3 regions of the Pantoea sp. SO10 genome follow, and region 2 is predicted to be linked to each of the others. Evidence: predicted binding sites of a transcription regulator. Region 2 holds the regulator's gene; each other region holds the start of a gene.
What was found. The regulator PhoB, encoded in region 2, activates phosphate uptake and scavenging genes when phosphate is short. The targets are predictions, from matches to a motif close to CTGTCATAAAACTGNCNNAT.
Positions count from the first base shown of each region.

Region 1: a site for PhoB is predicted at 1,093-1,112, ahead of phoA (alkaline phosphatase). Genes of this name have one in related genera too.
Region 3: a site for PhoB is predicted at 797-816, ahead of pstS (phosphate ABC transporter substrate-binding protein PstS). Genes of this name have one in related genera too.

Region 1 is NZ_CP040095.1:2,459,509-2,461,712, forward strand. It holds gene phoA (alkaline phosphatase) at 1-1,031, opposite strand, end outside; tRNA gene FCN45_RS11480 (tRNA-Ser) at 1,276-1,363, shown strand; gene FCN45_RS11485 (VasL domain-containing protein) at 1,443-2,204, opposite strand, start outside.
Region 2 is NZ_CP040095.1:1,009,588-1,011,791, forward strand. It holds gene sbcD (exonuclease subunit SbcD) at 1-525, opposite strand, end outside; gene phoB (phosphate response regulator transcription factor PhoB) at 723-1,412, shown strand; gene phoR (phosphate regulon sensor histidine kinase PhoR) at 1,433-2,204, shown strand, end outside.
Region 3 is NZ_CP040095.1:4,210,822-4,213,025, forward strand. It holds gene glmS (glutamine--fructose-6-phosphate transaminase (isomerizing)) at 1-749, shown strand, start outside; gene pstS (phosphate ABC transporter substrate-binding protein PstS) at 926-1,969, shown strand; gene pstC (phosphate ABC transporter permease PstC) at 2,059-2,204, shown strand, end outside.

The DNA.
Region 1 (2,204 bases), 1.4 Mb from region 2:
GACGCGCCTTCCACCTGCAGGAAGAAGCCTTTCTCATTAGTGCTTAGCAGATCGATGGCTTTTTTGGTCATCTGCGCCAGCGTCGGTACCGAAGCCGGACGCTGTTTATTCACTTCACAGGTCACCACCGGCTTATCAATATTGCCGTGATAGCTGGCTTTCGGTCCCTGCCAGCGCACCGGCATATTGCCGTCGGCAAACAGGCCAAGCACCGGTTTACTCTGGTCGGCCTGCTGAATGGCGTTCATGCCATCGAGATTATCAACCCACTGATAACCCAGCGCCTGTGCCTGTTCGCGCAGGGTTTTACCCTGATACTCGCCAGCTTTGGCGGTTTCACTAAAGGATTTCGCGCCGCCGCCCAGCGTGACGTCCGCACGGGTTTTTAGCATCTGCTCGGTAATCGATCCTTTACCGCCCTGCTCCAGCGCGTTAGTCGGGCACAATTCGCTGGTTTTCTCCGGGCCGTAGCATTTGCGCGAAGTGACGTGCGCGATCAACGCTGCTGGCGTGGCATCCTGCAGCTCGGCAGAGGAGACGTTGCCAGTGGCTTTACCGGCGGCTTTCGCCAGCTCAAGAATCGTTACCTGATCTTTGCCGTTCACGTCGACGCCAATCGCACCGTTATAGGATTTGGTGCCGGTGGCCCACGCGGTGGCCGACGCGGCGGAATCCGTCACGTAATTCGGCTTGTGGGTTTTCTTATCCAGTGAATAGTGCGTGTATTGACCGGTGAGCGGCAACGCATCAAGGCCGGGGAAGAAACCGCCTGCGCCCCGCGCCTGATTACGCGCGGCGGTGATTTCCGAATCTCCCATGCCGTCACCAATCAGCAGAATCACGTTTTTTGCGGTGCTATTACTTAATGACGCTCTTAGCGCTTCGGTCTGGTCGCCGGTGAGACGACGCGCGCCGCCGTGCTCGGTGACATCGCCGGTAGCAGCGCGGGAATAGTGTGCATCGTCTGCCACTGCTGATGTCGCGATCAGAGAAGCCAGCAGCGTAACCGTAAAGAGAAGTATCTGTTTCATTTATAAGCATCCTTTTCCATAGATATAACCAAATGTTTCCGCGGACAAGTCTGCGACAGTGCGGTGACATTTTTGTGACAGAGAGGGAATGATTTGATGACAGAATCGCCATGATGAGCAGGCTAACGGCAATACGCTCAGAGCTTAAGCGAATAGAACAAAAGGAGAAAATAGCGCTTGACCCTTTTCAGCGATCTCCCTATAGTAGCGCCCCGTTGACCCAGCGCGGTTGACAAAAAAATGTGGTGAGGTGTCCGAGTGGCTGAAGGAGCACGCCTGGAAAGTGTGTATACGGCAACGTATCGGGGGTTCGAATCCCCCTCTCACCGCCACATTCTAAAGAAGAGCCTGAACAAAAGTTCAGGCTTTTTTTTTGCCTGTTTTCTGTTAGCTCGCGGATTTTACTGAATCCTACTTTTTTGAGGATGTGACTATCTCTTGATAGCTGGCGATAAGCTGCTTCAGGTGCATTTCCGCTTGTGTTAACTGATTCTGAGTAGCGTCATCGTCCGATTGCAGCAATACGCGCAGTTCCTCTTCCAGTGGCACCGTTTCGTTGAACGCCTGCGTCATATTGTAGACCGCAGTTTTCAGTTCGCTCACCGTCAAATATTTGCCGCGCTTCTCGTCAAGTCCATTCAGGCGCTGCGACAACGTGTTGAGCTGCTCCATGCCCTGTTGCCATCCCTGCATTTTATCTGCTGGCATTGCTGCCGCGTTAAGCTGCTTGTTCCAGCGTGCGCTCATCGTTTTAACCGCATCCGAATCAGGCCACAACAGGCTGGCCTGCATTACCAGCGTATTACCGAGCTGCAGATTCCAGTCCGGCGATACGTTTTGTAGCCGGTTCAATTGCTGCTGCGTTTGCTCCAGCCATGCCGCTTCGTTTAGCCATTCGGGGGGATTCGCCTGAAGTTCAGCCATCATCTCCGGTGAGAGAGGCGCAGGAAGTGGTGATATTGAAGCCAGTAATGCCTGCTGCAACGGAGATTCCTGCTCAGTTTTTTGCACAACCAAATAGCTTATAGCGGCGATAAGTGACACGCTCAGCAGCGTCGCGCCCACGCCACTGATAAATGCCCGACGGCGCAGACGCCGCAAATCAGGTGCCGGCGCATCCGGAGACGGAACATACACCCAGCCGCTGACTTCTGCACTTGCTAACGCCAGCGC
Region 2 (2,204 bases):
CTGCGCCTGCGCGGCGGCAAAACAGTGCTGATAATGCTGCTCGATCGCCTCCAGCAGCGAGATCTGCTTCTCGCGGCCGGATTGGCCGGCCTGGCTGCGCAGAATGTCGCGCGGACGCAGATAAGGAATGGCGCACAGCAGCGCACCCGGCGCGCCATCACGCTGCTTCAGGGTTAACACCTGCTGTTCGCCCTGCGGCGTGGCGCTGGTGATCACCTGCGTATTCAGGCAGGCCAGCAGCTCGCGCGATTCATTCAGCGTCGCCACCGAGTCGTGATTGCCCGCCAGCACCACCAATTGGCAGCCGCTTGGCTGCAGCGCCACCACAAATCGGTTAAACATTTCACGCGCGTAGCTCGGCGGCGAACCGGTATCAAACAGATCGCCGGCGATAATCAGCGCATCCACCTGATGCTGCACAATCTGATCCAGCAGCCAGTCGAGAAACGCCTGATGTTCCCGCGCGCGACTTTTGCTGTAAAAGAACTGACCGAGATGCCAGTCAGCGGTGTGAATGATGCGCATGTTTGCTCCGTGCTCTGTTTAGCGAAGGCGAATTATAACCACTTAAGATCACAAAGAAAAAAAGCAGAATTTTATTGTGACATTTCTGTTTTTTATCTATCTATCTTAGGGCGGTGTTTTCATAAAAGTGTCACAAAACTGACGCATAATGGCGCCGCAAATCCCAGTGACACGGTGTCACACTAGCAGGAGTTACAATGGCTAAGCGCATTTTGGTTGTGGAAGACGAAGCTCCCATCCGTGAAATGTTATGTTTCGTGCTGGAACAGAATGATTACCAGCCTATTGAGGCGGAAGATTATGACAGCGCGATTGGTAAGCTGATCGAACCCTGGCCTGATTTGATTCTGCTGGACTGGATGTTGCCCGGCGGCAGCGGGATTCAGTTTATTAAGCATTTGAAGCGCGAAGCCATGACGCGCGACATTCCGGTGATGATGCTGACGGCGCGCGGTGAAGAGGAAGATCGCGTGCGCGGTCTGGAAGTGGGCGCGGATGATTACATCACCAAGCCATTCTCACCGAAAGAGCTGATGGCGCGTATCAAAGCGGTGATGCGCCGTATTTCACCGATGGCGGTGGAAGAGGTGATTGAGATGCAGGGCCTGAGCCTTGATCCTTCCTCACATCGTGTGATGTCGGAAACCACGCCGCTGGAGATGGGACCGACCGAGTACAAACTGCTGCACTTCTTTATGACCCACCCGGAACGCGTGTACAGCCGCGAACAGCTGCTGAACCATGTTTGGGGCACCAATGTGTATGTCGAAGATCGCACCGTCGATGTGCATATTCGCCGTTTACGTAAAGCACTGGAATTAACCGGCCACGATCGCATGGTTCAAACCGTGCGCGGAACAGGGTATCGTTTCTCTGCCCGCTATTAAACGTAAACGGAGTGTTTACCGTGCTGGAACGACTCTCCTGGAAGAGATTGTTGACCGAGCTGGCGCTGGTCTGTTTACCTGCGCTGGTGTTGGGTCTGTTGTTCGGATATCTGCCGTGGCTGCTGCTGATTGCGGTGACCGGCGTGATGTTCTGGCACTTCAGAAATCTGATGCGTCTGTCGCACTGGCTGTGGGTCGATCGTTCAATGACGCCGCCCACCGGACGCGGCAGCTGGGAACCGCTGTTTTATGGCCTGTACCAGATGCAATTGCGCAACCGGCGGCGGCGGCGCGAGCTGGGCAATCTGATCAAACGTTTCCGCAGCGGAGCAGAATCGCTGCCGGATGCGGTGGTGCTGACCACCGAAGAGGGCACTATTTTCTGGTGCAACGGCCTGGCGCAGCAGCACCTTGGCTTGCGCTGGCCGGAAGATAACGGCCAGAACATCCTCAATTTGCTGCGTTATCCTGAATTTTCCCGCTATATCCGCCAGCGCAAGTTCGACATGCCGCTGACGCAGATCCTTAATAATCAGCATCATATGGAATTCCGCGTGATGCCTTACAGCGAAGGTCAGTGGCTGATGGTGGCGCGTGATGTCACCCAGATGCACCAGCTGGAAGGCGCGCGACGCAACTTCTTTGCTAACGTCAGTCATGAACTGCGCACGCCGTTAACGGTATTGCAGGGTTATCTGGAAATGATGGACGACTCGGTGATGAACGAGCGCACGCGCAGCAAGGCGTTGCATACCATGCAAGAGCAGACACGCCGCATGGACAGCCTGGTGA
Region 3 (2,204 bases), 1.0 Mb from region 2:
GCCTGTCGAAAGAGCTGGGTTATCTCGGTTCGCTGGCAATCTGTAACGTGGCCGGTTCATCGCTGGTGCGTGAATCCGATTTAGCGCTGATGACCAAAGCCGGCACTGAAATTGGCGTGGCATCCACCAAAGCCTTCACCACGCAGCTGGCAGTATTGCTGATGCTGGTGGCGAAACTCGGTCGTCTGCACGGCATAAAAGCCGAAACCGAGCACGAGATTGTGCACGCGCTGCAGGCCTTGCCGAGCCGCATCGAACAGATGCTGGCGCAGGACAAAGTCATCGAAAACCTGGCGGAAGGTTTCTCTGATAAGCATCACGCGCTGTTCCTTGGCCGTGGCGATCAGTATCCGATCGCGATGGAAGGCGCGCTGAAGCTGAAAGAGATCTCCTATATCCACGCCGAAGCCTATGCGGCGGGCGAGCTGAAGCACGGCCCGCTGGCGCTGATTGATGCGGATATGCCAGTGATCGTGGTCGCGCCCAACAACGAACTGCTGGAGAAGCTGAAATCCAATATTGAAGAGGTACGCGCGCGCGGCGGTTTGCTGTATGTGTTTGCCGATCAGGATGCCGGTTTCAGCGACAGCGATGGCATGAAAATCATCTCCCTGCCGCACGTAGAAGAGGTGATTGCACCGATCTTCTACACCGTGCCGTTACAGCTGCTCTCGTACCATGTGGCGCTGATTAAAGGTACCGATGTTGACCAGCCGCGTAACCTGGCGAAATCGGTTACCGTTGAATAATCAGTAATAAGAGTGGGCCCGCAACGGGCCCGCTTCATTTCTGCCCGCTGTCATATAACTGTCACATTTCGTACATTTCACTGTCATCAAACTGTCCTATTTTCCCTCCAGCAGCAATCACTGACTCCTACTAAAAAGGCATTGAGCCTGATTTTTTTGAATCCCCTGGAGGGAACATGACACTGATGCGTAGCACCGTAGCCCGAATCCTCGCCGCCACCTTCGCAGTAAGCGCGGTTTCTGCTTTTGCAGCCACCGATCTGACGGGCGCAGGCGGGACATTCCCGGCGCCGGTTTATGCCAAGTGGGCAGCCGAGTACCAGCAAGCCACCGGTAGCAAAATCAACTATCAGGGTATTGGTTCTTCCGGCGGCGTGAAGCAAATCATCGCGAAAACCGTCGATTTCGGTGCGTCTGATGCGCCAATGAAAGAAGAAGATCTGCAGAAAAACGGCCTGTTCCAGTTCCCTACCGTCATTGGTGGTGTGGTGCTGGCGGTTAACATCCCAGGTGTGAAATCTGGCGAACTGACTCTTGACGGTAAAACCGTGGGCGACATCTACCTCGGCACCATCAAAAAGTGGAACGACCCGGCGATCACTAAACTGAACCCAGGCGTGAAACTGCCAGATTCCAACATCAACGTGGTTCGCCGCGCTGACGGTTCCGGTACTTCCTTCGTCTTCACCAGCTACCTGGCAAAAGTGAACGAAGAGTGGAACAGCAAAATCGGTAAAGGTAACACCGTTAACTGGCCAACCGGTCTGGGCGGTAAAGGTAACGACGGCGTGGCCGCGTTTGTACAGCGTCTGCCGGGTTCAATTGGCTATGTGGAATACGCTTACGCCAAGCAGAACAACCTGACCTACACCAAACTGGTTGATGCCGACGGTAAAGCGGTCGCACCAAGCGAAGAGAGCTTTGCTAACGCCGCGAAAGGCGCAGACTGGAGCAAAACCTTTGCTCAGGATCTGACCTTCCAGAAAGGCAACGATGCATGGCCGATCACCTCAACCACCTTCATCCTGATCTACAAAGATCAGGCGAATGCGGAGAAAGGTAGCGAAGTGCTGAAGTTCTTCGACTGGGCATATAAAGGTGGCAGCAAAACTGCAACCGACCTGGATTACGCCGCGCTGCCAGAAAGCGTAGCTAACCAGATTCGTGCAGCGTGGAAAGCGAACATCAAAGATAGCTCCGGTAAAGCGCTGTACCAGTAACAGATTGACCCGGCCAGCCGAGACGGTTGGCCAACCCCAATGGGCGGCCTGCGTGCCGCCCTGACATCCCCCTGAGAACAGAGAATTCTATGGCTGCCACTAAGCCGACGTTCAAAGCCCCCGGTAAACAAGGCGACATGATTTTCGGCGCGCTGGTGAAGCTATCCGCGCTTATCGTGTTGCTGTTGATGGGCGGCATTATCGTCTCCCTGATTTTCTCCTCCTGGCCAAGCAT